4 regions of the Planococcus maritimus genome follow, and region 3 is predicted to be linked to each of the others. Evidence: riboswitches for the same ligand, from Rfam matches in the RefSeq annotation. Region 3 holds a riboswitch; each other region holds the start of a gene.

Region 1 (7,843 bases), 800 kb from region 3:
AGCATGACGCTGTGCACATAATTGAGGATCGCAAATGCCGCAACGCCTTCCGTTCCCGCCAGTCGCCCAAAGACATTATTATGCGAGATGGTGAACACCGACATGCCGACTTCTGCCAAGAAGCTCGGGAAGCCGATGACGAGAATCAGCAGGAGCAATTTACGGTCGGGCTTGAAACGCACAAAGCGCAATTGATTGCCCTTTTTGAAAAAATGCGTGCACAAGACCAGCATGCCAACAAATGCGGCGAGCAAAGTCGCAGCTGCCGCCCCTTTGACGCCAAAATCCAGAACGAACAAGAACAGGTAATTCAAGCCGATGTTAAATAAGGAAGTTGTGACAAGCGACACCATCGCAAGGTTCGGGCTGCCGTCATTGCGTACCATGATGCTGAGGGCATTTTCCATCGTGAAGACAAAGCCGAACAGCAGCATCAAGTACAGATAATCGGAAACGTATGGAAAGGTTTCTGCATTCGCCCCAAGCATATAAGCCAGTTCCGTTCGAAAAGGAAAGGCCACTAGCCCGATGATTAGCGTCACTGCAAAAATCGCCGCCATCGCATGTGAAAACACAATGCGTGCTTCGCCTTCCCGCTTTGCGCCCATCAGAGCTGAAAACCTCGTGGCGCCGCCGATGCCTAGCCATAGCGACATCGCGACGAATAAAGTATAGACCGGGGCTGCGATGCCGACACCGGCCAATGCGACCGGCCCCAAGCGGTTGCCGACCATGATGCCATCTGCGACAATATTGATCGCCATCAGCAGCATGCCAATGGTCGATGGCACCAAATAGCGGACGAATGCCTTGCCGACGGATTCCGTATCTAGACGATGAACGATTGCTTTTGCCATGTTGAACTACCTCCTAGCTTTCAAAACACTGAAAACCATTTTTGTTTTTTAAGTTTTATTAGTCCGAAGAAATACTGGCTTTTAGTAGCCAGCATTTTTCCTAATCGTTTTTGACGAATCCGTCCAATAATAATTCGCTCATCGTTTCGACCGCTTCCTTGATGGAGATGCTTTGCTCTGAGAAGAATTGCTGATCCAAGGAAATATTGACGACGTTCAAAATCATTTTCATCAATAAATCGATGTTTTGGCGTTTGATCAATCCGTTGTCCATGCCTTCTTCGAGCAATTGCTTCAAGTCATCCCATTGGTTCATTTCCCGGTCGACGCGCTGCCATTGTTCCGGGTAATAACGTCTCAACTGCTCCAGGACACGCAAATCGAAAAAGTCATTATGCGTCGGGATTAAGACGATGAGCTGATGGATTTTCTCCTGCAAATCGAGTGCCTCATCTTCACGGATCGCTTGCGCGCGGCTATTGTACTCGGAAAATGCCTGGTCGATGATCGTTTCCAGGATTTCCAGCTTGGATGAAAAGTTCTCATATAAGGTACGCTTGCTGATGCCGAGCCGTTTGGCCAAATCGTCCATGGTGAATTTAATCCCGTTGTTTCGGGTCTCTTCGATAAATGCTTGGATTATCCGGTTTTTCACAGCCGAACCCCCTTTATGAAAACTAATAATACTATAATCGTTTTATTAGTTCAAGCAGAGAGATTTATAGACGTAAATAAGAACCGGCTCATAAAGCCGATCCTTTTAGAATGTTGAAGGCGTCTATAATCCTCTATTGACAAAAAGAGTTTGACACTATTTCACAATGAAAAAACCAATGAATTGTCCTAGTATTTGGAGAAGCGTTCGCTCGTAAGCTCTTCTGCTCAATAATGCTGCGCATTACTTTCGCAAAGATAATGCCTCCCGTAGGTCGACCTTATCTTTCCTGTGGATCAGCGAGACGACCGAGACCCCGCAAGAAATGAATGAGTGAAGCTTAGCTGAACGCATTCATTTGCGACGCATCTGCCACGCAGATGTAGGAGCACAAGGGTTTCAAAGCGGCTGAGGAGGCTTGGGCGCGAGCCCACGGAAAGCGAGCGGTAAGCTTCGGAAAACACGGCTTTTTACTTTCTCGACAGCCTGACAAGAATCGGCTCATAAAGCCGCTCCTTGTTTGTCATGCCAATAACTTACTGCTTTTCGTTTTTTCTAAACGGTAGACCAGTATGACGCCGAGCACTGCCCCGCTGATGCTCGATACGAGAAACGGCGGCATGAAGAACAAGGCGCCGACTTCCGTTCCCATTAATACGCGTGCATATGGTACGGCGACCAGCGAGGCGAGGATGCCGGTGCCGAGAATTTCCCCGGTTGCCGCAAAACCGACTCGCCCGCTATAACGGTAAAAGACCCCGGCAAGCAAGGCGCCGATCATGCCGCCTGGAAATGCGAGCAAGGAGCCGGTCCCAGTCAAAACGCGAACCGCGCCGGTCAATAACGCAATGGCCACAGCGGGCCCCGGGCCGAAGATGACGGCCGCGATGACATTGATGGCATGCTGGACCGGATATGCTCGCGCAATGCCTGCCGGAAACCAAACGAACGCGGAACCGGCGACAGCGAGTGCCACGAACATCGCCATCAGTACCAGTTTTCTCGTATTCATCCGACGCGCCTCCCCGGAATTGATTGCTTGAATCGCTCGATTTGCCCTGCTACATCCTCAGCTTGCGCGATCGAGGAAATAATAGCGATGCCGGACACGCCTGCCCGCCATACCATTTCGGCATTGCCCGGTTCGATGCCCCCGATGCCGATGACTGGCACATTCGGATATTGTGTTTTCACTTTTATGATTTCAGCGACGCCGGCGGGCGGTTTTGCATCGCTTTTCGTGCGCGTCCCGAATATCGGCCCCATGCCAAGATAGGTCGCGCCGCAAGTCAGCGCTTCATTAGCCTCTTTGACGGAATGCACCGATACTCCAAGAGCCATCGATGCGCCAATCCGCTTTCTTACCTGGCCGCAGCCCATATCGTCCTGTCCGATATGGATGCCATCCGCTTCGATCGTACAGGCGAGCTCAACATCATCATTGATAAACATCGGGACATTGTATTCACCGCATAAGCTTTTGCAGTTGGCAGCGAATTCTACCAGTGCATCGCCCGTGAGCGCATCGTTCCCTTTTTCGCGCAGCTGAAAATGCGTGATGCCGCCTTGAAGCGCCTCTTTGAGAAGTGCGAGCGGCTCTTTAGTACCGGCGTTTGTCGTACCCATGAGAAAATAAATCGCTGGATTCCCGAACAAGATGGACCACTTCCTTTTCCTTTGATTCGTTATACGCCGCATGATGCGTCGGGCCGTGTCCATGGCCGATGCCGAGTGGATGCGCGAGCGCCGAGTGGATAAATTCCTTGGCTGTAAATAATGCTTCTTCCACCGGTTTGCCTTTGCCGAGTTCAGCTGTTAGCGCTGCTGAAAATGTACAGCCCGTGCCGTGCGTCTGTTTTGTCTGGAGGCGTTCCGAACGCAGCAGGATGATCATTCCTTGCTGGTCCATATAAAAGTCCTCCGCAACGTCAGGGTCCGTACTATGCCCACCTTTGATAATGACTGATGACGCACCAAGCGATAATATTGCTTCTGCCGCTTTTCTTCGCGACACCTCGTCGGTAATATCGATTCCACTCAAAGTTTCTGCTTCCGGAATATTGGGTGTAATAACAGAAGCGAGCGGCACTAGCAGTGATGTGATCGCTTCGACCGCTTCTTGCTGAAGCAAAGATGCACCACCTTTTGCGATCATGACAGGATCGATGACCAGCTGCTCCCACCCGTAGCGTTTGATGCCTTGTGCAGTTTCTTCGATAATTCCTGCATCAAACAACATGCCAGTCTTGACTGCTCGAATGTCAAAGTCTGTTCCGATTGCATCAAGCTGTTGCTTGACCGCTTGCCGATCCATTGGGTAAATGCCGTGGACACCTTGCGTATTTTGTGCAGTCACCGCTGTGATGGCGGAACAGCCAAATACGCCGAGCTCTTGAAAGGTTTTCAAGTCTGCCTGTATGCCCGCACCGCCGCCAGAATCGGATCCGGCAATCGTCAATACTTGGGCTTTAGTTTCCATGAACAAGCGCCTCCTGCCGTTTTGAGAGTTCATCCAAAAAGCTCATCTGGAATGCTCCAGGGTGCAAAGCAATTTTCGCCGCGCGGCTGCCTGCATTAGCATAAAGTTGCAAGCCAAAAGCGACCGCATCAAGCTGACCACTCTCTTTATCCGTCAAAAATGCGGCAAGCACCGCGCTAAGCAAACAACCCATCCCCGTGACCGATGCCATCAACGGATCTCCGCCTGCAATATACTCGGTGCGTTTTCCGTCTGTCACCAGATCGCGTGTTCCAGTGACAGCGACAATTGTTTGGTATTCATCAGCCACTTGTTTCGCGATAACTGCCAAATCGCCTTCGCCTTCTCCGGCATCAACGCCGCGCGCTTGCCAGTCGGCTCCTGCAATCGCCGCGAGCTCACCGGCGTTGCAGCGCAGGAGCGTAACATCAAGTTCAGTCAACAATCGCTTGACGGCTTCCAAACGATAGACGGTCGCCCCGGCACCGACTGGATCCAACACAATCGGAATGCCTTTTTTCATTGCAGCATGACCAGCCGTGAGCATGCTCTGGAAAGAACGTTCCGTAATGGTGCCGATATTAAGCGATAAGGCATCGGCGTGCCCTGTAAGTTCTGCCACTTCCTGTTGTTCGTCGCCCATCACTGGAGAGACGCCGAGCGCCAGCAAGCCGTTCGCTTGGAAATTCGAGACGACGTGATTGGTGATGCAATGAATCAACGGCTTTCGTGCACGCAACTCTCTAAGCATGATGGACACGCTCCTTTTTCTCGGGCAGTTCCCAGGTTTCCATCGTCCATGCTTGCTGCCAGAACTGCCATTCGTAATAGCTGCTTCTCATGAAACGCGTCTTCAATTCCTTGCGCCGCTCTTCCGGCAAGCCTTCTGCCAAGCGGTTCATGCGTTCGATCTGTTCATTCACCAGTTCCCCGAACCATTCAGAACCGTAAGTGCCGATCCATTTCTGGAAAATCGGTTCCTCAGGCGTTGCGGTCTTCAAGCGTTCGCCGATTTCGTAATATAGCCAATAGCATGGCAGCAAGGCCGCGAGCACATCCGCCAAATCGCCTTCCGCGGAACGGTACATATGCGAAACATACGCATAGGCATGCGGCGAAGGTTCGAATAGCTTCCAGTCTTCTTCTGTCACCCCGAGCAATTCCATAAACGATTCATGGAGTGCCAGTTCTGCGGCACAGGTCTGTTCCGCGTGGTGCGCAAAGGATTGCGTCGTCTTGAGGTCTTTCGCTTTTGTGGCACCGATTGCCTGGACTTTCGCGAAATGGGTCAAATAATAGGCGTCTTGCATTACATAAAATTTAAAAACATCTAGCGGCAAATCGCCTTTCGCGATGCCTTTGACGAATGGGTGTTCAAAACTGGCGTTCCATAGGTCTGCGCATTCCAACCGGATTTCTTTGCAAAATGTCATGTCGCTCTCTCCTTTTTTGGGCAAAATAAAACACCGCTTCCCAGGTAAGGAAGCGGCGATAAAGGTCAGCTGAAGAAATTGGAGAAAAGCTCACAATTCGCCCACTTCCCTACGCTGGTATAATCCAGATCAGGTTCAAAGGGTCCGGACTCTTGTCCGTCTCAGCCAACTTGGCTCCCCTAGTGGAATAGCGATATTTTTTTATTGTCGGCAATAGAATACCATAGATGGCTCATGAATTCAAAACTTTTTGAATTCGTGTTGCCCTCCTATTAAGTAAGCTAGAGCGTCATATCCTTATTAAGATGAGTCTGGATGAGTTATCCGTTCGATAAGGGAAGCTTCGCTGAAAGGGTATTGTTGATCTTGCCCGTAAGCGATCCATCAATGGCTTTATTAGCAATTACCAGTATCTCTTTCTGCATTACTTTCTTCCTTGGTTATTGGCCCCTTCCTGTATGCTGGGAAAAAGGAACAATCATCTTCCACATTTACTTTCATGCATAACGAATTATAAACTTCCAGATCCCATATTTTCTTGCCAGTGTAGTATTCAAGCTCTTGGCTCCGACCATATTTCTTCTTGTAGAGATATAATTTATCATCCGGATCGTTCGTCCGGCCGCTTCCGTGATGAATCAGTTTTACCCCATTTTCTATCCCCCAACAGAGCAAAGCATATTGAAGGATGATTGGCGCATGCAAGTGATGGTATTGTTCCAGACTTCCGGTTAAGTGGACATGGATTGCGCCGTTGCTAATAAAATTTAAGCTCATAGCGATGACATTCCCTTCCCACATCACTTCAACAACTAGCAACTGCGGCCCCAGTAAGCGGAGGCATTGATCAAAATAGTCGTCGGTAAAATAATAGAATGCATCCGCTTTATTCCGGTCCATCGTCTGGAAGTACAATTCTTTGAATCGGTCGAGATTGCTTGGATGGATAGACACTTTATACTCCACACCTTGCTCCAATGCTTTGCGGATGTATCGACGGATCGATGGCGTGTATTCAGTCATCAGTGGATCTTCTGTGTCATGCAATCTCGTCTGAATGGTGTTGCGCATAAAATCGATAGCGTACCATTCCTCAAAATCTGAGGCGTTTTTCAATATGGGATGAAAGCGAATAAATTCACTGACGATGTTTTCCGTTTGGCAATATTTGCGAAACTCACGAAAAAACAGTTGGCATAATTCTTTCTTATCGCTTGCGTCTTCAGCTTCAACGATTGGTCCTCCATATCCGTAGGGGGTGATCAAATCATAGTACGGTCCACTGCCCGATAAATCGATAGGAATTACCCTTTTGATAAATAAATAATGGACTGATCCTAGTTTGTGAAAGAGAGTGAACGACACACATTTTCCGTTTTCCATCTTTTCATAAAGCTTCCCGTATGCTTTGCTGAAATAAATATCCCTCACTGTTCTCACCTCATCTTTTTGGTTGCAAACGTTCAAAGTTGTATTCACGTTCTAACTTTAATGGCTTCCGGTTAAAGTGAGGTTAAGTAAGCAGCCTAGCAGTAAACTTTTCACGCCCTGTAAAAAAAGAGCCCCCACAATCGGAGGCTCTTACATTTCTTCTACATATTCAATTTGGTAATCCCCGTACTCATCGATTATCACGGTGTAACGCCGTTGATGGTCGATTGTGCCTGTCTCGCCGTCCGCTTCATGGTAATTGAATACGGCCCCGGCTTCGACATAGGCACGGTCGCCATCTATTTCGACGGCACTGACTTCCGGCACGACCGAATCAAACACCCGGCCATCTGAAGAATAGTCTTTGACGACGCTGTCGACCGCTTCAACCGCCTGGCTTCCCGGCACCAAATACGTGGAGTAGTAATTGAGCTCTTCTTCGTTCATGGAATACGGCAGCAAATCATAATAGGCTTCGATGAAACTCGACAGCAACGCTTCGTCAAAATAGGCATCCTTCACCGAAGGTTCAACCAATTGCGAAGCCGGAAGCGGATCTGGGTTCGCTGCCCAGCTGTCTAAAAGCTCTTTTTTCAAATACAGCGGAATCGCATAGCCGATCTCAGGATTGTCTTCGAGCATAACTGAATTGATGCCGAGCACATTTCCGGTACTTGCATCCAGCAGCGGTCCGCCACTTGAACCTCTTTTGATGAGGGCATTCATTTCATAGAGGTCATCGTAAACAAAGACTTCCGAAAAATCGACCCCCGTGTTGGTAATTTCGCCTTCTGTTGCTGTGTTCGCCGCATTTTCAGGGCTGCCGATGGCGATGACCGGCGTCCCGCTATCCACCGGTTCCAGTTCCTGTTCGAGCGGGTCTTTCCCTGCCAAATCTTCGACGCGCACAAGCGCCAAGTCTTCATCGAGCGATATGCCGATGACTTTCCCGGCGAACTCCTGCCCATCGCTATTGACGAGTGAAATA
Region 2 (7,843 bases), 750 kb from region 3:
CTTCTAGCGACGACTCTGCTGCTAAGCCTTCCGAAAGCGAGGAGCTGGATTATCTAGCGATCCGTCAGGCATTGCCGCTCATTTAGCATGTAAGCAATAGAAAAAGGCCAGAGAAAATGATTCATTTTCTCTGGCCTTTTATCGTTCAGCGGCTTTTTCGCGAGTCGCTGCGAGTATCGTTTTCATTAGTTGTGTTGTTCTTTTTTCGGTTGTTTATTACTTTGCGGATGATCGGGTAAGCAATCGGCCCGTATTTAATCGCAGATCTGACAAGTCTTCCAATCGCCATATTTATCGCTCCATTCATCTATTCGTATTGAGGTTTAGTAGTGTTTTCCCGGGTCTTGTCTTAATTAAACATTCGCCGGGGCAAGGGCATGCGCTATCAAAATATCTTTAAAGGAATGGACACTAGAAATGGAGACGTATTCTGCGTTGCCATGCCAGTCATCTCCACTCGGCCCAAATTCGATTGCGCCTTGACCGCCGATTTTTTTGGCATAATGACGGGTGTCGGCAGCCCCGTGCTGGCCGAACAGCACCGGCTGTTCCGACAGCTTCGTTTCGACAGCTTTCTTCAAAGTTTGGATATACGGATGATCGCCTTTCGTCGTCAATGCAGGGGTAGAGCCGCCTGCTTGGAAATCCATCTCGACAGCTAGCGTTTCGGCAAGCTGTTCCATCTGACGAACAATCTCGTCTTTGTCCTGGCCTGGCATAAAGCGGATATCATAGGCCATCTTACACGTGTCCGGTACTACATTATAGCGATCACCTGCATCGATAATTGCTAAGTTAACAGAAGCTTGCTCATAATACTCCGTCGATTCTTTGCGGAATGGCAAATCTTTCATGCCAGCATGAAATTTCATCGCAGATTCAATAGCGTTGATGCCTTCCCATGGACGCGAGCCGTGTGCTGGTTTGCCTTTGAATGTCATATCCATTCTTAATATACCTTTTGATTGCAACCCGATCTTCAAATGGGTCGGCTCGCCGCAAATGACAAAATCACCATAATGGCCTTGATCGACAAGCCACTCTGAAGTGTAATGCCCACCGGTTTCTTCATCGGTGACGATATGTAGATGCACTTCACGTGGTAACGCGGCCGCATCAAGTTCAACGAATGCTTGCATCATTCCTGCGACACCTGCCTTCATATCAGCAGAGCCACGGCCATATAGTTTGTCGCCGTCTTCAATCGGGGAGAATTGCTCTTTACGCCCCGGCACGACGTCGACATGGCCGTTCCAAATGATCTTATCATCGCCTCGCCCTTTAGCGGCGGTCAGCATCAGGTAGCCATCGTTATCATGAACTTCGACATCTTCCCCGTGAGCCTTAAGCCATTCTGAACAGAACAACAAGGCTTCGTTTGCCCCTTCTTTTGTATCGCTTTCAATCTTGATCAAATCCTTTAATAAATCAATCATTGAACCGGCAGTTTTCAAGCTGCCTCCACCACCTTCCGCAAAGTTTGCTAATTCCTAACTACCCTAATCCGTTTAGCTGAAACAGCCTTGCAAGCCAAGCGGGCGTTGTGTACAATACACATAATAGCGGAATAATTGTATACACCACAAGGGGAGCTTTGGCTGAGAGTGAACGAGTAAGTTCTTACCCTTCGAACCTGTAAGGTAACACTTGCGCAGGGATGTGGATGGAAAACCGGCCCGAGCGGCGCCAGGATCTATCCTGGCGCCGTTTTTTTATGGTTTTGTAAAACGGCCCTTCTGGTGATGTGCAAATCCAAAAGGAGGCAGTTTGAATGAGAAATAAACGTGTATTGTTAATGGTCGAAATTGCAATTTTTGCAGCTCTCGGCTTTGTCTTGGATTTTGTGGCCTTTCGCATGCCGCAAGGGGATCGGTCAGCTTGGTCATGATTCCGATTGTGCTAATGGCATTCCGCAGAGGCGTCGCAGCAGGCGTCGTCACAGGCCTACTTGTCGGCTTATTGCAGATTGTGACGGGTTTTATCTCGGTAGCGCCGTTATCATTCGGCTTTGTGGTCATGCAAGTCATCTTGGATTATCTGCTGGCATATGGCGTCGTTGGCCTTGCCGGTTTGATGCGCGGCCGTTATTTAGAGGCGGTACGGGCGAAAAAGACTGGCAATGTCATCATCATGGTTGCACTTGGCGTCTTGATTGGTTCGTTTCTCCGTTATGCGATCCATGTTATTACGGGAATCCTGTTTTTCGGCATGTTTGCTGATGGCAATGTCTTTATCTACTCAGCGGCTTATAATGCTACTTACATGATACCGGTCGCAATCGTCGCGGCCATTGTCTGTTCGTTGCTATTCTTGACAGCGCCGCGTCTGACGCAGCCAGATTCTTGATCGAACCCGCCTAGCGATAGGCGGGTTTTTTTATGGATAACATGACAAATTCCCGTGTTTGGTTGAAGTTTTACGGTATTGCTTTTGGAAGGTGTGAGAAGCGAGAGCGGCTTATTCTATGTTATAATGCTCAAATAGAATAGTGTGAAAGAAGGGTATTTATGATAGCGACGAATGAAAAAGATATTGAAGGCTTGAAAAAAGCGGGACAGATGGTGGCAGAAATCCGAGAAACGATGAAAGCCGCCGTGAAGCCTGGCATTACGACAAAAGAACTCGATGAATTGGGCGGGCAGCTATTCAAGGAATGGGGCGGCGTCTCTGCTCCTAAATCGGAATACGACTTCCCTGGTTATACGTGTATCAGCGTCAACGAAGAAGTGGCGCATGGCATTCCAGGAAAGCGCGTCATTAATGACGGCGACATCGTAAATATCGATGTCTCCGGATCGTACGGTGAATATTTTGCCGATACGGGCATTTCCTTCGTGGTCGGCGAAGGGCATGAAGCGAAAGAAAAGCTTTGCCAAGCTGCAGAATCTGCCTTCGAGCGAGCTATGATGAAAGTAAAAGCCGGCGCTAAATTAAATCAGATCGGCAAAGCAGTGGAGCGCGAAGCGAAAGACCAAGGCTTGTTTGTCATTAAGAACCTGACTGGCCACGGCGTCGGAAAATCGCTTCATGAAGCGCCGCAATATATCCTTAATTATTACGATGCATGGGAAACAACGATTTTGAAAGAAGGCATGGTGCTGGCAGTCGAGCCGTTTATTTCCCAAAAGGCTGAGCATATTATCGAATCTGGCGACGGCTGGACCTTTATCACACCGGATCAATCGCTGGTTGCCCAGATTGAACATACTGTACTCGTCACTAAAGGCGAACCGATTTTGCTGACGAAACTGGAAAAATAAATCATCGAATACAAAAAAACAACCATCAGCCGATGGTTGTTTTTTTATGGCGTTATAACCGGTTTTGACGGTTTTTTCTTGATCAACAAAATGCCCGTTAGCAAAACGCCGCTCAGGAACAAAGCGGCCGTGCTGACTAGTAACTCATCCATGCCGTGGCGGACGGCAATTGCAACGAACGCCCAGATAAACACCAAAGTCAGCGGAATATCTGAATGGTGAAAGCGGATGTGAAGCGCAAGTGCAGTTGCGACAGTCAACATAATAACTGTCCATAATTGATCACTCAGCCCCCAGCCGCTCCAGCTATGGACAGTCAGCACGTAGCTGATATTGGCAATCGTCGCCACACTGATCCAGCCAAGATTGACGGAAATCGGCAAGCGTTCCATAAAGCCCCGTTGGTCGTTGCCATATTCCAAATACAAAGCGATCAGCGACACTAAATAGGCAATCATCGCAGCGATCGACCAAATAAAGAACTCATAATGCCAGCAAAGCAGCCAGGCAATATTGAAAACAGCGCTCAAGATGAAAAACAGTGAGACTTTTGCTTGTGGGTGCACGCCTTTTTTCAAGCGCAGCCAAAAGCCGATGATCCAAATAGCCAATAAGATGTAGATAATGGACCAGATGGAAAATGCATAACCGGCCGGCGTGAAGAGAACCGGCACACGGTCGGAGATTTCACCGGTAGTCTGACCGTTGATCGGCAGTATATTCGCCAAGGCATTCGTGGTGACGACAGCAATAAATGCCAGCGTCATCAGCAGTACGCGAATCATATGAAATCCCTCCTCAAATATCAGTATAAACTCGCCAGCCCACACCACCAACAAGAAAGTGCAGGAAGTTTTTGAAAAATGGCGATATCGTGAAAAGTACAGGGCAGTCGCCGTTCCCGTTCCACATAGGGAAATGTTATACTTATTCATGTATTTAGAAAATTCGTAAACGCAGGGGGAGAAAAATGACCAATACATATCCGGAAGTATGGGAACTTGATAATGTGTTTTCAGGTGGCAGTGATTCAGCTGAGTTGAAAACGCATCTCGAAACGACAGCGGAAAAATTAGTGGAATTCGAGCAGGCTTCGATACAATTCGCTGTGCCGAAACAAACAGACGACGCACAGCGGATCGCAGAATTCCTTGAGCAGACGAGTGATGTATCGGTAGATATCCGTCAAGCGGGCGCTTTTATCGGGTGCTTAATGGCGCAAAACACAGAAGATAAAAAAGCGTCTTTGCTGCAAAGCGAAGTCGGGCTCATGAGATCCCGCTTCCAAAGTGCATTTTTAAAATTTAAGCAGGCGCTTATGGAAACGGATCCAAACGTCTGGACCGAGCTGTTGAAGACGGAAAACTTGAAAGAATTCGCTTTTATTTTGGATGAATGGCGGCAAGAAGCGAAGCGTTTGCTGTCTGAACAAGAGGAAGGATTAATCACCTCGCTTGGCATAGACGGTTATCACGCGTGGAGCGAATTATACGATTTGTTGATTGCCGCCATCTCAGTACAAGTAAATTTAGATGGGCAAGAGAAGACCTTGTCGGTCGGACAAGCGAATAATTTAAGTGCTCACTCAAATGAGCAAGTGCGTAAAGAATCCTATGACAAGTTGGAAGCCGTGTGGCAAGAAAAAGAAGAGCTGTTCGCCAAAACCTTGAACTCACTTGCCGGCTTCCGCCTGCAGATGTATAAAAAGCGCGGAGTTGACAATGTGCTGGAAGAACCGCTTCAGATGAACCGCATGAAGCAGGAAACCTTGGACGTTATGTGGCAGGCAATCAGTGAACACAAACAGCCGTTTGCGGATTATCTGGCGCATAAGGCACAAATGCTCGGAAAAGACCAGTTGGCCTGGTACGATGTCGAGGCACCGGTTGTAGAAAACGCCCAGCAATTCGATTACGCGCAAGGTTCGGAATTCATCATCCGCCATTTCGGGAAATTCGGTCCGGAACTGCAAAATTTCGCCCGCCATGCGCTAGAAAATGGATGGGTGGAAGCGGAAGATCGTGCGCATAAAATGCCGGGCGGCTTTTGCACATCGCTTCCAAAAAGCGGCGAATCGCGCATCTTCATGACATACAGCGGATCGATGTCCAATGTTGCGACACTGGCCCATGAGTTGGGGCATGCTTTTCATACGCATGCGCTGAGACCGATGCATGATTTGAACCGCAGCTATGCCATGAATGTCGCTGAAACGGCGTCCACATTTGCGGAAATGATCGTAGCGGACGCAGCGGTCAAAAATGCATCCAATAAAGAAGAGAAAATTTCCTTGCTAGAAGACAAAATCCAACGCAGCGTGGCATTTTTCATGAACATCCATGCCCGCTTCCTATTTGAGACGAGATTTTACGAAGAACGCAAAAATGGTGTCGTTCCGACGAGCCGTTTAAACGAATTGATGGAGCAGGCGCAAGAAGAAGCCTTTGCTGGCAGTCTATCAGAAGGACATCCGCATTTCTGGGCATCGAAATTGCATTTCTATATTACCGATGTGCCGTTCTATAATTTTCCTTACACATTCGGCTATTTGTTCTCACTCAGCGTCTATGCTAAAGCGCTTGAGGAAGGACAAGGATTTGAAGAGCAATACATGGCTTTGCTGCGCGATACGGCGATCATGAGCACAGAAGAATTGGCGATGAAACATCTAGGGGAAGACATCACTGAAAAAGGATTCTGGGAAAAAGGCATTGCATTATGCACAAAAGATGTCGAAGAATTCATCAAATTGACTGCAGAAGAGGGATAAGATGAATCTGCTTTTTGAGGGGAAAACGTGTTATCTCCGGACATTGACCGTAGAAGACGCCGAAGATATGGTGAAGGTACTTGTCAAAAACCGCGACTATTGGGCGATTTATGAACCAAGACATCGTGATAGTTACTTCACGATCGCTGTACAGCGCGAGAAAATCCGCGAGTCGATTTATCAGGCGCGTGAAAATCGTGAGTACAGCTTTGGTATTTTCTCACACGACACCAATCAATTGATCGGCCATATTTCCATTTATAGCATCAAACGCTTGCCTTTTCTCAGTGCACTCGTCGGTTATTCGATGGATGAGGAATTCATCGGCCGCGGCATCGCTAGCGAGGCGGTTCGCTTGATCACGGCTTTTGGTTTTGAGCAATTGCGTCTTCACCGTGTAGAAGCCTACGTGGCGCCGGACAATATCGGTTCATTGCGTGTGCTCGAAAAGGCGGGATTTGAACAAGAAGGCTTGCTTAAGCAATTTTTGTTCATTAACGGACAGTGGAAAGACCATTATTACTACGCATTGCTCGAACAGGATTTTTGAAAGGGCAAGGCCGCCTATCTGCGTTGGTGGAAGGATATGCGGAGATGGTTTGAAAATTGAGGAAGGGAGGAACGCTTGTGGATTCCCAAAAAATGTTTGCCTACCATCAATGGGCGAGCCAAAAGGTTCTGGAATTGGTGCAAGACTGTGGCGAAGAATATTACACGAAAGAAGGATTGAATTCGTTTCCGTCCATCCGTGAAACGATTAAGCATGTGATCGGTGTCGAAAAATTATGGTTCCAGCGAATAAATGGCATTAAGAGTCCGGAGTTCGAACGGTTCGACGTCGAAACCGTGGAAAAGGCAAAAGAGGCCATTATGCTGCTTCACGCGGAGATGGAACTGTATTTTGCCACATTGTCAGAAAAAAGTTGGCAAGAAGAGCTGGATTACCGCAATATGAAAGGCCAGGAGTTTCGCCATAGCCGTGAGGAGATGCTGTTCACGCTAGTAAATCATGCGAGCTATCACCGAGGGCAAATCACTTCCTTGTTGCGCCAATTCGGCAAAGTCGGTGTCCCGCTCGATTATATTTATTATCAAAAACAAAACCGCTGAGAAATCTCAGCGGTTTTCGTTTGTATTGCCGTCAATGACGACATCTAATTTTCCAGTTTTTGGGTCTATGACAAGGCCGTGGACGGGAACGGTTTTATCCATCAAAGGATGATGGCGGACCATGTCGACGCTATGGCGTACGCTATCCGATACATTGTCGAAGCCTTTTAACCACTCGTCGAGGTTGACGCCAGAGAATTTCATTTGTTCAATCGTACTTTCTTCAATTCCGCGTTCGATCATCTTTTCGAGGATGCCTTCAGGTTTCACTTTCGCCATGCCGCAATCGTGATGGCCGATAATATAGATCTCATCAGCCTTCAATTCGTACACCGCCACGAACAAACTGCGCATAATGCCGCCAAACGGATGGTTAATGATAGCGCCGGCGCTTTTGACGATTTTGACATCGCCGTTTTTAAAGTTCATCGCTTTTGGCAATAGTTCTAGCAGGCGGGTATCCATGCAAGTCAAAATGACGATCCGCTTATCCGGGAGATTGGTGGTGATGAATTCCTCATAGTGTTTTTCTTCTACAAATTTTTCGTTGTAATCCAAAATCTCATTTAATAAAGACATCGCTTTTCCTCCTTGATGGTGGGGTATAAGTCAGCGCGACATTTTCTCGAGCTGGTCGATCATGCCGAGCGAACGGCCGGTGCCAATCGCGACGGATTCTAGTGGATCTGGAGCGATGTGGACC
Region 3 (7,843 bases):
CTTGCCTGCCGGTATCCAGTACAGCGGCCAACCCGGTATGTCCACCCTTCATGTGTTCCAAAAACGCCTCCGGCACGCCATCATCGAGCGCACGCCGTTCTTGCTGTTTTAAAAACGGTTCGACCGGCACGCCCATGCGCTCATCGCTCTTTAGAAAATCGGTGCCAAAGGAGAGCTCAAACCCTTTTTCCGCTAATTGCACACTCAGCTCGTATGTGGTCACGTACTCGGCAAATCCGATTTCAGGGTATTGATGCCGCCTACGTCTTTGGCTGATGAGATATGGTTCGATTTCTTCCATGAATCGGTCAATAGCATCTGCCATGTCGATTCCTCCTATTCCTTCAATTCCGCGAGTACATCAAGCGCTGCTTGAGCCATTAAGCCAGTGCCGATCGATAAAGACTGTTCATCGATCATGAAGCCGGGGTCATGGAGTGGTTTTTGCTTGTCTCCAACGGATGTTCCAAGCCAGTAATAGACGCCCTCGTATTTTTTCAGGAAGCGCCCGAAATCTTCGCCTGCCATACTGCCGATCACTTCCGGCACAGCAGCTTCACCCAATTGTTTCTTTGCGGAGGCACGGACTACTTCAGCCCAGCGTTGCGTATTAACGGTCGCCGGATAACCGTCCGAATAGTCGATTTCACACGTGCCGCCCATCATTTCAGTTGAGCCTTTAACAATTTCGTGGAAACGTTTTTTTAATAATTTCTTCGTGTCATCAGACAGTGAACGAATTGTGCCTTCGAGGACAACACTATCTGCCACCACATTGTAGCGGTAGCCACCGGAGATCTTGCCAATCGTAATGACGCCAGAATCCATCGGGTTGGCGTTTCGGCTGACAATGGTCTGAATCGCTGAGATCACTTGATTGGCGATCACGATAGCGTCTACTGTTTGATGCGGCATCGAGGCATGGCCACCGGCACCGTGGATTGTCACTTGAAAACGGTCCGAGTTCCCCATGATTGGCCCGTTAATAACGCCGACTTGCCCAGCAGGAAGCCCTGGCCACACATGTTGCGCAAGCAAAACATCCGGTTTGTAACGATCAAAAATACCGTCTGCCATCATCTGCTCGGCCCCGCCAGTCGGCGCATTTTCTTCTGCCGGTTGAAAGATAAGCAGTACCGTGCCGGCTATATCGTCTTTTTGCTCTTGCAGTAATTTTCCAACCCCCAGCAACATGGCGGTATGTGCATCATGTCCGCAGGCATGCATTTTCCCATCAACTTTGGACTTGAACGGAACATCCGCCTTTTCCGTAATTGGCAAAGCGTCGATATCGGCGCGCAAGCCGACTGTTTTCCCAGGCCTCGCCCCTTCAATGACAGCCAAGATGCCCGTCTTTGCATATCCAGTGAAATAGCGGATGCCGTATTCGTCGAGTTTAGCTTGTATTTTTTTCGAGGTTTCCGTTTCTTCGCCGCTCAATTCGGGATGTTCGTGTAGATCTCGACGAATGGCGCGAATGTCTTCAAATAATTGTTGTGCTTGTTGTTTCATAACCGTCACCTGCTTTTTGTATTTAAGGAAATAAACCTTAATCATTCCGTTAATAGAAAGTGTACCGTATATTGCCTTTAAAATACTAGCCCCTTTTTGATTTTTCTGAATATCCATACAATAAAAAAGAAGCTCCCGCTGTTGCGGAGGCTTCTTTTGATGCCATTTTATGGTTGTTGTGCGGATGTTCCGTATAGTGCCGCCAACTGATTTTTGTGCTGTTCGATAGAAGAGAAAATCGAAAAATCGTGCACCTCATTGTATTTGACGCCAAGCGTTTCCAGATATTCTGCCAGTTCAGTATAGAGTTTGTCATAAATTTCGATAAATGACGGATCGGTGAGTTCGCTGATCGTTTTCATATGGTCATTGGCCTGTTCCGTTTCGCCCGCTTGCCGCAGGGCATACAATTCGCTTAAGGTATGGATTATATGGCGGAAGGTCGCTGTAATATGCGAGGGGGAGAAACTTTCTTCCTTTTTCGCCAGCACGAAAGGCAAGCTCTTCAAAAACAATTCCGCCGAACCTTCCAGCCTATAGCGAATGACCGAACTGTGGACCTGGCAGAAATACGTTTGCCAGCACCGGTAACTATCGCTTTTATCCAAATCTCTCCACTCTTCGTGGCGTCTTATGTCCATGTTTTGCTTAAAATGTTCGATCGTTCGGCCAATGACAAAGGCAATCAACTGGATGGTTTCATCTCCGGAAAGTTCAATACCGATAATGCTTTTGACGCCGAACGGATGATGGACCGCTTTCTTTCCATCAAACTCATCGTCCATGATGCCGTATTCGGTAAAAATCGTATGGCTAAAATCTTTACGTTCATTGTAAAAGACGAGTAGTTCAATTTTGTCTTTAAAATTGAACGGCTTATACGCTGTTTTCGCTTTTTTCACCATTGCCGGAATATCCATTGCCGGCTCTCCTTCAGTCAATTCAATATAGCGGATTCCTTGCTCCGTAGTTTTCAATGGTTTGACTCCTTCTCTTCATGTCCGGTATTCGCTTGTTTTCAAATTTCTCCATTTGCCTATAGTCCACTTTATTACGAGAAAAAATCTTCTCAAAAACACAAGCCAGGTTTTGCCGCCTTTTTTTATCCAGCACGAGCCTTTCCTTATACCAGCCTGAAAAACCGGACATGGCTTCCTCATGTTTTCGTTATAGTTAACTGTACCATTTGATGTGCATAGAATGAAGTTTTATAGTCTTTCAGCACCCTATTTCACTGCTTTGACACATTATTTCTGTTTTTCAGTTGATTTTCTCCTATTTAAACCAAGACAGTCTGTATTAAGACAAATACTTTAATTAAAATTTCCGCTTTTGCAATAAAAAGATGAGAACTATTCCATTTATCCTCGACAACCCGCTATGGTTGTTTCACGGTTTTTATTGTGGCTATAATAACAGAAACAATAGGCACAAAAATTGATAGTAGGAGGCGCTTTCATGAACGACACAATGATCGGGTGGAACTTGCAGAACAGCTATGCAAGCCTGCCGAAAACTTTATATGCCCCGATGCAAGCCAATACAGTCACATCCCCCAAGTTAATCTTTGTCAACAAAACCTTAGCCGCAGCTCTCGGCCTAGATCCTGAGCAGCTAGACAGCCCCTCTGCTCTTGATGTTTTTGCCGGCAATCGATTTCCTGAAGGCTGCTTGCCGCTCGCCCAGGCATATGCCGGCCATCAATTCGGCCAATTCACAATGCTTGGTGACGGCCGCGCGATGTTGATAGGCGAACAAATAACGCCAACTGGCGAACTGTTCGATATTCAATTAAAAGGTTCCGGCAAGACCCCTTTTTCCAGGAGCGGGGATGGCCGGGCAGCACTCGGTCCTATGTTGAGAGAATACCTTATCAGCGAAAGCATGCATGCACTCGGCATCCCATCGAGCCGCAGTCTTGCCGTAGCCACTACAGGCGAGAAAATCCAGCGCTATTCTGCAGAACCTGGTGCCATCCTGACACGAGTGGCCTCGAGCCATATCCGTGTCGGCACTTTTCAATTTGCTGCAAAATATCGCTCGACGGAAGACTTGAAGGCGTTAGCGGATTACACGATTGAACGCCATTTCCCAGATATTACGGGGCCAAACCGCTATATCGAATTATTCCGCCAGACAGCACAGCGACAAGCTTCTCTTATCACGAAATGGCAGCTTGCCGGTTTTGTCCACGGCGTCATGAATACAGACAATATGGCAATCAGCGGAGAGACGATCGACTACGGACCGTGCGCTTTTCTCGACCATTATGATGAATCGGCGGTGTTCAGCTCGATTGATGCCGGCGGACGCTATAGCTACCGCAACCAACCGCTTATCGGAGGATGGAATTTGGCGCGTTTTGCAGAATCCTTGTTCCCGCTCTTGGATGACATTCCACAACAACAAGCTTTGTCTTCCATGCAAGATGCGCTCGAGGAATACGTAAGCTTGCAAAAGCAATGGTACCTAACGGGCATGCGTGAAAAACTCGGCTTGTTTACGGAAACGCCAGAAGATGAACAGTTGATCGACACCTTGCTCGAATTGATGCAGCACAAGCAAGCAGACTTTACCAATACTTTCCGAGCCTTGACCTTCGAAGCCGTCGAAGAGCCAGCATTGGCAAACGACCCGGCTTTTAAAGAATGGCACAATCGCTGGACAGCCCGCCAACAGCTAGAGGGGCGTTCAAAACAAGAAATTCTCGAACTCATGAAGAGCAAAAACCCAGCTGTCATCCCGCGCAATCACCGCGTTGAAGCTGCTCTTGAAGCCGCGGCGCAAGGCGATTACAAAGTGATGGAGAAGTTATTGGACATTCTACGGGATCCCTATGGTCATTCAGACGAGCAACAGTCCTTTGCTTCCCCGCCGCCCCCTTCAACGCCGCCATACCAAACCTATTGCGGCACATAGAATAGAAATGGAAAAATCCCCTGCCGAATAGGCAGGGGATTTTCTCGGTTCGCTTACTGGTCTTCTGTTACTTCAGTGACGCTGACCATTTTGACTTCGCTCATTTTGAATTGGTAATACGTGTTATGGTCGCCGATGAATTCACGGAAATCGTCCGCATCCAATCCGCTCACTGCTTGTTTCGGGGTATCGGCTTCGACTGTGCTGACTGCTTCGACGCCTGCACCGAAATGATAGACGACACGAAATTTTTTTGTTGATTCCATAGTTATTGGATTCCTCCTCAAATGCTTATCTGTTATAGGTTTACCCGATTTTTTAGCACGTATTCACATCCATGGCGATTTTCTTGTTTGTGATGAATTTTTCAGAATCGCTTTACTTGGTGAAAGGTTTGCCTTACACTTTAGCCATCGGGAAAACCCGACACCAAAAACCGCATACCGTTTTTCTGCACTGGGGGTGCATATTTTGCTGAGATGAGAGCTATTGCTCCGATCCCTTATGACTCGATCAGGTTAAGACCTGCGTGAGGAAGTGCGGTGACTTTCCGACATGACTTTGAAATATGGAATAGTGGCTGCATCTTCACGGATGCGGCTTTTTTGTGCATATTTTTAGGAGGGATTCCATATGGAACCATATTCATGCGGCACCAGCCCAATCGTCGGATTTCGCTTTTCCTTGCATCCGATGAGCGGCCATTTTATCAGCATTATTAAAGGGGCGTTAAAAGAAACCGACACGTCCCACGTTTGGATGCAGACCGATGATGTCTCGACGGTCATCCGCGGCAAACAACAGCACGTGTTCAATGTTGCAAAGACATTGGCGCTCCACGCCGCGAAGACAGGCGAACACATTGCCTTGTCCGGCACTTTTTCAGCCGGATGTCCAGGTGATACGGCAGGTGATGTGTATTTAGAAGCACCAGATGAACCCGTGAACCAAGACAGCACCGAGCAATACGTGTCGTCTCAATTTGCTCTATATCCGATGAACAATCCCGACTATATGGCAGTCATTTACCGCGAAGTAGAACGTGCCAAAGAATTTGGCGTCTGGAACGATTCCATGCATTACGCGAGCGGCATCCACGGGGACATTCATGAGGTCTTTTCTTTTTACGAAGCGAGTTTTTCAGAAGCACGTTCTGATCAATACCCGCACCTCGTGATGACCGTCTCCATGAGCATTAACAGTCCTTCCCACACCACAGGTGATCCACATGCTTAAAGGCTGGAAACTAAAAGAAATTGTCTTGATGTCCTTGTTTGGCGTCGTCTTCGGCATTGTATACTTGCTGTTTTTACATATCGGCAATTTATGGGCAGGCATTATCGGGCCGCTCGCCTATGAGTGGATGTTTGGCATCTGGTTCATTGTCTCCATCATCTCAATGTACATCATTCGAAAACCTGGCGCCGCTTTATTGCCTGAAACCTTGGCGGCTGCCATTGAAGTGATGCTCGGCAATGCCATCGGGCCAAGGCTCATTTTGTCAGGCATTATTCAAGGGCTCGGTGCAGAAGCGGCATTCGCGCTTACTCGCTATCGTCATTTTCATTTAGCCATTTTAATGCTTGCAGGAGCCGGCGCTGGTGTTTTTAGTTTCGTTTATGGCTATTTCCTATCGGGTTATGCCGCCTTGGACCCTTCTTTTGTCGCTTTGATGTTTACGTTGCGCGTGTTGAGCGGGGCGATTATCGCGGGCATTGGCGGCAAATACATCGCCGACTCACTGCTTGCGACTGGCTCACTCCGAGGCTATGCCATCGCGAAAGCGGAAAAGAGTGATGCCCGTGCTTGAGCCAATTTTTCAAATCGACGGTTTCAGCCTTCGCTTTCCGGACTTGGCGGAGCCGACCTTGCGCCATATCACGCTCGCAATCCATCCAACAGAGCGACTGGTTATTACAGGGCCCAGCGGTTGCGGCAAGTCTACACTTCTTTATGTACTGAACCGGCTATACCCGCATAATTGCGATGGCGAGGTGTCGGGATCTGTCCGGATCTTCGGGCGTTTGGCACAGGACTATGCCCCTGGTGAAGTCAACCGGAAAATAGCGACGGTGTTTCAAGATCCTGATAGCCAATTTTGCATGCCGACGGTTGAAGAAGAACTGGCATTTACCTTGGAGAATCTTCAAGTGCCCCGGCAAGAAATGCCACAACGCATCGACCGAATCTTGCATTTGACGGGCCTCGAGGATTTGCGTCACGGGGTCATTCAAAGCTTCTCGGGCGGAATGAAACAGCGTATTGCCACGGCCTGTGCACTGATCATGGAGCCTGAATGTCTATTGCTCGACGAACCGCTTGCCCACCTTGATCCGTTGACGGCTAAAGAATTTGTCTCTTGGTTGGATCATCTCCAGCAAAAAAGTGGCATTGCGGTCGTCGCTGTCGAACACAAACTGGAATTATGGGGTTCATTTTTTGACCGGGAAATTGCCATATCGGAAAATGGCGCCATCCGAAAAGACCAGCTGTTCACAGAAAGAGACGCTCCGATATTGCCAGAACGGACATCAGCAATCCGCCAAGAAGTATTGTTCGAGGCATCGGACGTTTGTGTCTCCTATGCTTCGAAATCGATCCTTCGAAATATTGGTCTCCAGCTACGCTCTGGTGAAATCACAGTCATTGCTGGGCCAAATGGAAGCGGCAAATCGACCTTACTGAAAGCGCTATGCGGCATCTTAAAAATTGATACCGGAACGATCACTGGAACGCGTGCCGGATTTGTGCCTCAGTCGCCCGAGCAATTGTTTTTGTCGAAAAGTGTAGAGGGAGAATTAGCATATTCAGGAAACTGTTCTGCCGAAAAGCTGCGTTATTTAATGACTGCACTGGATTTGGAGTCAATCGCTCACGCCCATCCATTTTCCGTAAGCCACGGCCAAAAGCGCCGTGTGGCCATCGGCGCGATGCTCGCTGACGAGCGTCAGGTGCTCTTGCTGGATGAACCGACCGCTGGACAAGACCTAAAGGCATTGACGGAGCTTTACCGCCAAATCGAAAGCCGCGCGCAGGATGGCTGTGCCTTGGTCGTAGTGACGCACGATATGAATTTTGCCTCGGGCATTGCGGACAAAGTCCACTTGATGAAAGACGGCCGATTGTCTGGTCCTTTTCAGCCCGAGGAACTTTTTTTAAACTCGACGCTGTTGGCGGAATACCGGCTGCAGGCCACAAATAAGGGGGGCTATCATGCGCCGGCTTTTGCATGAAATGAATCCAAGCGTGAAGTTTTTGGCTGTCACAGCTTGCATATTGACACTGGCGTTTTTCTTTAACCCGTGGACTCCTCTATTGTTTTTTGCGGGCGTCGTCTTGCTCCAGCTACTGCTTAGCCAAACCAACTGGAAACGCTGGTCGCTTGCCATGCTGCCATTTTTGATTGGTGCAT
Region 4 (7,843 bases), 1.0 Mb from region 3:
TTTACGGTTCATCAAACGGACACGTGTTGGTGTAATTGCTAAGATAATTAAGTTCGGGTCTTCAGGACCGTCGAACCAACCGTTTAAATGTTCATTCCATACTTTATCAATCAATTCTTGGTCATCTCGCAACGACATCTGTCCCTCGATTTCAAGGAAGCTATCGCCGATGCCTTCACCTTCATAGCCAAGCAGGATATGGGCGTTCGGGTTTTGTTCCAGCTCATCCACTTTTTGTGTTTGCTTGCTAGTCGCGGTGTATAAAGTAAACTCATCGTTGAAGAAGGTCATGTAACGGGAATGCGGCTTATTTTCTTTGATGGTCGCCAAGGTCCCAATCATGCTGTCTTCCATGATTTTTAATGCTTGCTGTTTTAGTTCTTCTTGTGCCATTTCTATCTCTCCTTTAAGGTAAGTCTTTTAAAATACTGTCTTTAAAAGCCGTGAGGGTAGATCATTCTGGATGTTTTTCCTCGCTGGCTGAATCATCTTTAGTGTCGCGCGGATTTTTTTCGTTTTCCATATCCTGTTTCAAGTCTTCTAAAGGAATGGAGTCCACGTTCATTTCTTCTTCATGCATTTCGGTCATGGTTTCTTTGTCCGTCTTGATTTGCTCAGGATTATCCATTGGAGCCCCGTCGCTTGATTTGCGTTCCTTTTCGTTGAAACGTTTTTCTTCTGCCATCGTTAGCACCTCTCCTTTAGCGTTCTTCTCCTTCTATTCCTTAATCGGCATGCTTTAAAACATTAGAACTTGCTGGAGATCGTCGGCTGGCGTATGATAATTTAATAGTTCAAAATAAGGAGGCTGGCTATACAATGACGCAACAACCGAAGATAAATGTGGGCGGGCTGGATTTTGAATGGGACCTTTCGCGAGGGCGTTTTCTGTTTGAAGGACAGAATTCCGTGCTGTTTTGGACATCGACAGCAATGAAAATGTTTTTCGATTCTATCGAAGAAATTTCGGGTGAAGATGCGGCTGCTGTCGTTTTAGAGTCAACAGGATTTCGCCAAGGCCAAGTAGTGGGAGCCTATTTCCATAACATGGGTGGCATATCTGCAATGAAAGCATCTGAACTCATTACTAATACATATGCATCAGCTGGCTGGGGAGTAGCATCTATTCACAATTTGGATGAATCGGCAGGAACATTGGAAGTAATGTTGAAAGACAGCTGGGAATACCAAATTAATCTCGCACAAGGCAAAAAGACCGGTGGCAGTTTTTTGCCGGCTCATTATGCCGGCATCTTTAGCTCTCTTTTAGGGCGCAGTATATGGTACGATGTCGTCCATTCGCAAATCGAAGGGCACGACGAATGCTTAATTCGTTATTTTCCATCGGACGAAACGATTGAAAAGAATATTCATACGCTCGCACGCCGCAAGGAATCAGAAAAAATCCGTGAACTGGAGCAGCTCGTAGATGAAAAGACAGCAGATCTTCACGCCATGATCAGTGAAATTTCCTCGCCGCTCATCCCGGTACTAGAAGATATTGTCGTCGTCCCGCTTCTTGGCCGGTACGATGAAGCGCGTGCTGAGGAACTATTGGTCAAAACACTTGAGAACCTGCCGAAATACAAAGCCCATTATTTGCTGCTCGATTTGACGGGGCTGAATGAAAGCTTTAACCAACATACAGCGATGCTGATTGAAAAATTGGGCTCTGCGGCTTCTTTAATTGGTACAAAGACTATACTAGCAGGCATTTCGCCGCATACTAGCATGACGATTACAGAAGCAGGCGTAGACCTTTCAAGTTACGACTGCTTCCGCACGCTCCAGCACAGTATCCATTTTGCACTGGCGCAAAAGGGTAAAACCATTATCTAAAGCAACTCTCCCTTCTCCTGGATATCGGAAATGGGAGAGTTTCTTTTTGTATAAAAGCGAGTCCATAAAATCCTTAAATTGATAAAGAAAAAACTATTTTGTATATTGTGATTTTTTCGCGAGAATGGTAAACTCTAGGAGAACTATACATAGCTGACCACTGGGGGAGCCGGAACTGACTGGCTGAGACGAGCGAATGCTTGGACCCCTTGAACCTGATCTGGACCATGCCAGCGGAGGGAAGTGGTACGTATGCTTTCTTTTGCCTGCATACACCGCTTTCCCATGGGAAAGCGGTGTTTTTTTATGCACTCGGGAGTCATGCATAAGCTGAGAGGAGTTGAGATATTTTGGATGAAACATGGGGCTATATGGAGTCGGGAGTTTGCACGCCGGCCTACAATATGGCAATGGATGAAGCCTTGATGAATTGGCAGCGCAAGACTGGCATGAAACCAGTCCTTAGATTTTATGCTTGGGCGCCAGCCGGAATTTCAGTGGGATTCTTCCAGAAACTGAATGGCAGTATTGATCTTGAACGTGCTGCACAATTGGGAATTCCTTTGGTCAGGAGACAGACAGGCGGCAAAGCTGTACTTCACGACCAAGAACTCACCTATAGCGTGGTGATTCCAGAGCAGCATCCGTCCATGCCAAAATCAGTGAAAGAAGCGTATTTGGTCATTTCACGCGGATTGATTGAAGGCTATCGCAATTTGGGAATCGAGGCACAGCTTGCGGCAGAAACAAAGCGTTCGAAACAAGCGTCAGCAGTCTGTTTCGAAGAACCGTCTTGGCATGAATTGACGGTTGATGGGCGCAAAGCAGCCGGCAGCGCACAGACAAGAAAACAAGGCATCATTTTGCAGCACGGATCGATTCCACTCGAGCTGGATGAGAACCGTTTGTTTGAACTATTTGTCTATCCGAACGAAGCCGTGAAAGAAAAAGCGCGCCGAGCGTTCCGGTCACGCGCCGTTGCGATCAATGAGCTGATGGGGGAACCAATAAGTTTAGAAGTAGCCCAGAATGCTTTCAAGAGTGGGTTTGGAAAAGGACTTGGCATACGCTTGGAAAAATTCGAACCGCCTGCTGAATTGCTGGAAGAAGTACGCATGCTCGAAGCCAAATACGCAAGTGAACAATGGAACCACAGACGAGAAGAGAAAGGGGAACTTATGCGATGACAAAGACAAAGCAGCGTGAACGTAAACCCGAATGGCTAAAGGTAAAATTAAATACGAACGAAACGTATAACGATTTAAAGAAATTGATGCGCGAGAAAAACTTGAACACAGTGTGCGAGGAGGCGAAATGCCCGAATATCCATGAATGCTGGAGCGAACGCCGTACCGCGACGTTCATGATTTTGGGCGACACTTGTACACGTGCGTGCCGATTCTGCGCCGTGAAAACTGGGCTTCCGAATGAACTCGATTGGGGCGAGCCAGAGCGCGTCGCGGAATCGACGGAAATTATGAACTTGAAACATGTGGTGGTTACAGCAGTTGCCCGAGATGACTTGAAGGACGGAGGCGCAGCAGTTTTTGCAGAAACAGTGCGCGCGATCCACCGGAAAATGCCGGAAACCACAGTCGAGATTTTACCGTCCGATATGAAAGGCGATTACGAAAGCCTGCACATGCTCATGAGCAGCGAACCCGATATTTTTAACCACAACATCGAAACGGTGCGCCGCCTGACAAAACGTGTCCGTGCAAGAGCAACCTACGACCGTTCGCTGGAATTGTTATTGCGTGTCAAGGAAATCGCGCCGCATGTGCCGACCAAGTCGAGCATTATGGTGGGACTCGGGGAAACGAAAGAAGAGATCATCGAGGCGATGGATGACCTGTTGGCGCACAAAGTCGACATCATGACGATTGGCCAGTATTTGCAGCCGACATTGAAGCATTTGGATGTGGTCCGTTATTACCATCCGGACGAATTCCAGGAATTAAAAGAAATCGCACTCGCCAAAGGCTTTAAGCATTGCGAGGCCGGCCCGATGGTGCGTTCGTCTTACCATGCGGATGAGCAAGTGAACGAAACCGCTGTCCAGAAACGCATCAAATACATGAAAGGCGTCGAATCGACAGGCGCAAAAATCGATCGTATCGAGTTCTGAGAAGAGTGATGGCACTAGGCGAACAGAGAGATACATTCTGTACACACAAAAGCAGCGGCACAGGCCGCTGCTTTTTTATGGAGTCTTATTGAATATTTCCTGGGAAATGCTCAGGGGAAAGCCAATTATTTTGCAGTTTTTGCGACTTCCACAATGACTTGAGTGGCTTTTTCCATGTTCTCTGCAGAGATGAACTCGAATTTACCATGATAGTTTTCGCCGCCCGTAAAGATATTCGGCGTTGGCAAGCCCATATAAGATAGTTGGGACCCATCTGTGCCGCCTCGAATAGGCAGGATATCAGGTGAAATTGCCACTGTCTTCATCGCTTGTTCTGCCTGGTCGACGATTTCTATAACTGGCTCGATTTTCTCGCGCATATTATAGTATTGGTCTTCGAGCACGAGTTCGATTGCTTCTTTCCCGAACTCTTCTTGCAATTCAGCCGCTACTTGTTCCATATGGCGTTTTTTCGCTTCGAATTTGCCTTTATCGAAATCGCGCACAAGGTACTGGAGCACTGCTTGCTCGACAGAACCGTTGAAATTATTCAAATGGATAAAACCTTCATAGCCTTCTGTTTTCTCGGGTACTTCATCGGCAGGCATTTTCGCTTGGAAGCGGGTGGCCACCGTGATGGCATTGACCATTTTGTCTTTTGCCGAACCTGGATGGACGCTCGTTCCGTGGACGGTCAGTTTAGCGCTTGCGGCATTAAAGCTCTCGTATTGAAGTTCGCCAAGCGGACCGCCGTCCATCGTATATGCATAATCGGCACCGAAACGGGCAACATCAAATTTATGCGGGCCACGGCCGATTTCCTCATCCGGCGTGAAGCCGACGCGAATCCTACCGTGCTCGATTTCCGGATGTTCGATCAAGTATTCCATCGCTGTCATGATTTCAGCAATGCCTGCCTTGTTGTCGGCACCAAGTAAGGTCGTGCCATCTGTTGTGATTAAAGTATGGCCGATGTAATTTTGCAGAGCCGGGAAATCAGCCGTTTTCATCGTCACTTTGCCGTTTAATGGGATGTCTTTGCCGTCGTATTTTTCAATGCGCTGTGGATTGACGCCTTTGCCGGTAAAGTCGGTCGCGGTATCGACATGTGCCAAAAAACCAATGACCGGTCGCTGTTCAGTAGTAGTAGCCGGCAAGGTGCCGAATAAATAGCCGTGCTCATCGACTTCAACTTCTTTTAAGCCGACGCTTTTCATTTCTTTTTCCAGTTCAGCGAGGAGATCCCACTGGCCGGGTGTTGAGGGCGTTGCATCCTTTTCAAAATCGGATTGCGTGTCGATTTTGGCGTAGCGAATCAGACGTTCGATTAACTTTTCGATCATGGTAAAGCCTCCTATGTAGGTAATGTCTCCATTTTAGCACGAAACTCGAAATAAACAGAAAAACCAGCGCCGGGGCGCTGGTTTTTAAGCTTGTTGTTTGGCGGACAGTGAGCGGACATGGGCTTGTTTGACTTGAGCCAATAAAGCATGTTCCGTCAGCAAGCGGTACCCGGTTTGTGCCAATGCTTTTGCGCCTCTGATCAAAGCCTCATCGCCTGCTTTGGAGCGGGCGGCTTCCCGGAATTCCTCGGTATGGGCAATAAGGCTCTCAGGACCGATTTTGATATAACCATGGGCAGTCGGCACTTCATAGCTGATATTGCCGGCATCGGTCGACCCGAGCCCAGAAATGCGCGAGTCGGCTACGTTGTCGCCCAAAGTTTCAAGCTCCGCTTTAAGAATTTTATCGAGTTCAGGCGTCACGACAAGATCTTTCACTTCATTTTGGAAACGCTCGATTTCGACACGTGCCCCTGTCGCAAGGGCAGCACCTTCAGCGATGGCACGTATTTTTTTCGCCGTCTCAGCGGTTTTCTTCCAGGAGTCGCCGCGAATATAGAAACGGGCGGAGGCGTACTCCGGAATAATATTCGGTGCATCGCCTCCGTGCGTGATGATGCCATGAACCCGTGCATCATCTGGCAATTGCTGGCGAAGGGCGTTGATGCCATTAAACAGTTGAAGCACGGCATCGAGCGCATTAATGCCTTTTTCAGGAGAGCCTGCAGCATGGGCTGGCTTGCCGTAAAAATGAAAACTTAAGGGATCGACGGCAAGCGAAGGGCCGGTAACCGCCGAATTTCCTGATGGATGAAGCATCAATGCAGCATCGATTTTTTCAAGCAGGCCGTGTTTGACGAAGCTGCCTTTCGCGCTGCCGTGTGGTCCGCCTTCCTCAGCGGGTGTGCCAAGGACGACGACACGCCCACCGGTCAATTCCAAGGTTTTACTGAGCGCTATCGCGGCTGCGACACTGGTCGTGCCAATAATATTGTGTCCACATGCATGACCAATTCCAGGCAAGGCGTCGTACTCAGCTAGAAAAGCGATGGTCGGCCCTGGTTTTTGGCTGTCGCGGACTGCGTAAAAAGCCGTCTGATGGCCAGCGACACCATCTTCCACCTGAAATCCGGCTTCTTCGAGTAAACCGGTCAACAGCCCGCTCGCAAAGACTTCTTCATTGCCGATTTCTGGATTTTCATGGATGGCATGGCTGATGCGCAGGTAGTGGGCGCGATTCTTTTCAATCGATCCGGTAATGGTTTCACGTGCTTCGGTAATGGTTGTCATGTGAGGTCCCCCTTGGAATATCGTGTATGAACGATCTGCTGGGTCTGTTGTTTATTGATAATCGACTAATTCTTCAACTGAAACGAAAGTTGGGATTTGAGCGCCTTCTGTGTGCTCGATGACAAATTCAGCGGTATCTTCTTCTTGGTACAATTCAACGATGCGCTGATAGGCTTCGTTGTCCTCTTCGCCAGCTTGTGCGGCAATCAAGTTAATATATGGTTTTGCCGTATCACTTTCTCTCGCAATCGGATCTTCTGTCGGGTTCAATCCAGCGTCCACAGCAATGCCATTATTAACGATGGATGCTGCAACATCAGCCATCGCACGCGGTGTGTGTGCCGAAGTCATCGGGACGATTTCGATGTTTTTCGGGTTGTCGATGATGTCTTCTGCTGTGCCCGTCAATCCGGCATCGTCGGACAAGGTGATAAGCCCCGATTCATCGAGTAAGAGGAGTGCACGGCCCATATTGGTCGCTTCATTCGGCAAAGCGATTTGAGCGCCATCAGGAAGTTCTTCAATCGATTCGTATTTGTCCGAATACAAGCCCATCGGCGCGATAACAGTAGAGCCAATCGGCACGATGTCGACATTATGTTCTTCAACAAATTCATCGAAATAAGAAATCGTCTGGAATGCGTTTAAGTCGAGTTCGCCTTCAGCGAGTGCCAAGTTCGGGGCTACGTAATCCGAGAACGTGATGATGTCGAGCTCGATGCCTTCTTTGGCGGCTTTGTCCCCGACGTAATCCCAAATCGTCGTATCTGATCCACTGATGCCGAGTGTCACTTTCGTTGTTTCGTCAGCTGAACTGTCGTCTCCGCAAGCGGTAAGAAGTGTAGCTAATCCGGCTGTGGCTAAAAGTGCTGTTATTTTTTTCATAATGAAATCCTCCAATTGGTTTTATGATAGTTGATTTGATAGATGTAGAACTTGGTGAGAATAAAATTAACTACGTCGAACTCTGCGGGACATCAAGTTGCCGAGTGATTGGACGCCTTGGACTAAGACAACGAGAATGGCGACCGTCAACAGCATGACCACTGTGTCGAATCGCTGATAGCCGTAAGTGATGGCCAAGTCGCCAAGCCCGCCGCCACCAATGGCACCTGCCATGGCGGATGCGCCGATCAAGCCGACGATAGCGATCGTCAACGCCAAAACAAGTGAACTGAGCGCTTCCGGGATCAGGAATCGGAAAATGATTTGTCCGGGAGAAGCACCCATCGCCTGGGCGGCT

What was found. Region 3 has a riboswitch for thiamine pyrophosphate ahead of BBI11_RS08715 (YkoF family thiamine/hydroxymethylpyrimidine-binding protein). Riboswitches for the same ligand answer to the same signal wherever they lie in the genome.
Region 1: linked by a shared signal. The riboswitch ahead of tenA (thiaminase II) and the one ahead of BBI11_RS08715 (YkoF family thiamine/hydroxymethylpyrimidine-binding protein) in region 3 are both predicted to bind thiamine pyrophosphate.
Region 2: linked by a shared signal. The riboswitch ahead of thiT (energy-coupled thiamine transporter ThiT) and the one ahead of BBI11_RS08715 (YkoF family thiamine/hydroxymethylpyrimidine-binding protein) in region 3 are both predicted to bind thiamine pyrophosphate.
Region 4: linked by a shared signal. The riboswitch ahead of BBI11_RS13620 (lipoate--protein ligase family protein) and the one ahead of BBI11_RS08715 (YkoF family thiamine/hydroxymethylpyrimidine-binding protein) in region 3 are both predicted to bind thiamine pyrophosphate.

Annotation. Positions count from the first base shown of each region.
Region 1 is NZ_CP016538.2:2,528,980-2,536,822, forward strand. It holds gene BBI11_RS12660 (MATE family efflux transporter) at 1-857, opposite strand, end outside; gene BBI11_RS12665 (TetR/AcrR family transcriptional regulator) at 958-1,512, opposite strand; gene thiW (energy coupling factor transporter S component ThiW) at 2,036-2,524, opposite strand; gene thiE (thiamine phosphate synthase) at 2,521-3,138, opposite strand; gene thiD (bifunctional hydroxymethylpyrimidine kinase/phosphomethylpyrimidine kinase) at 3,113-3,991, opposite strand; gene thiM (hydroxyethylthiazole kinase) at 3,981-4,742, opposite strand; gene tenA (thiaminase II) at 4,735-5,424, opposite strand; TPP riboswitch at 5,514-5,615, opposite strand; gene BBI11_RS12695 (GNAT family N-acetyltransferase) at 5,821-6,807, opposite strand; gene BBI11_RS12700 (S1C family serine protease) at 7,006-7,843, opposite strand, start outside.
Region 2 is NZ_CP016538.2:975,190-983,032, forward strand. It holds gene BBI11_RS04790 (SGNH/GDSL hydrolase family protein) at 1-86, shown strand, start outside; gene BBI11_RS04795 (M20 family metallopeptidase) at 354-1,436, opposite strand; TPP riboswitch at 1,576-1,675, shown strand; gene thiT (energy-coupled thiamine transporter ThiT) at 1,885-2,346, shown strand; gene map (type I methionyl aminopeptidase) at 2,508-3,260, shown strand; gene BBI11_RS04810 (tryptophan-rich sensory protein) at 3,305-4,045, opposite strand; gene BBI11_RS04815 (M3 family oligoendopeptidase) at 4,231-6,030, shown strand; gene BBI11_RS04820 (GNAT family N-acetyltransferase) at 6,032-6,580, shown strand; gene BBI11_RS04825 (DinB family protein) at 6,658-7,140, shown strand; gene BBI11_RS04830 (beta-class carbonic anhydrase) at 7,147-7,719, opposite strand; gene mreBH (rod-share determining protein MreBH) at 7,750-7,843, opposite strand, start outside.
Region 3 is NZ_CP016538.2:1,729,089-1,736,931, forward strand. It holds gene BBI11_RS08685 (amidohydrolase) at 1-325, opposite strand, end outside; gene BBI11_RS08690 (M20 metallopeptidase family protein) at 337-1,512, opposite strand; gene BBI11_RS08695 (hypothetical protein) at 1,680-2,489, opposite strand; gene BBI11_RS08705 (protein adenylyltransferase SelO) at 2,971-4,431, shown strand; gene BBI11_RS08710 (hypothetical protein) at 4,485-4,697, opposite strand; TPP riboswitch at 4,880-4,984, shown strand; gene BBI11_RS08715 (YkoF family thiamine/hydroxymethylpyrimidine-binding protein) at 5,065-5,667, shown strand; gene BBI11_RS08720 (ECF transporter S component) at 5,660-6,241, shown strand; gene BBI11_RS08725 (ABC transporter ATP-binding protein) at 6,228-7,664, shown strand; gene BBI11_RS08730 (energy-coupling factor transporter transmembrane component T family protein) at 7,645-7,843, shown strand, end outside.
Region 4 is NZ_CP016538.2:2,747,088-2,754,930, reverse strand. It holds gene BBI11_RS13635 (pyridoxamine 5'-phosphate oxidase family protein) at 1-393, opposite strand, end outside; gene BBI11_RS13630 (hypothetical protein) at 455-685, opposite strand; gene BBI11_RS13625 (STAS domain-containing protein) at 820-1,839, shown strand; TPP riboswitch at 1,992-2,098, shown strand; gene BBI11_RS13620 (lipoate--protein ligase family protein) at 2,187-3,026, shown strand; gene lipA (lipoyl synthase) at 3,023-3,967, shown strand; gene pepT (peptidase T) at 4,093-5,310, opposite strand; gene BBI11_RS13605 (M20 family metallopeptidase) at 5,395-6,600, opposite strand; gene BBI11_RS13600 (MetQ/NlpA family ABC transporter substrate-binding protein) at 6,652-7,485, opposite strand; gene BBI11_RS13595 (methionine ABC transporter permease) at 7,552-7,843, opposite strand, start outside.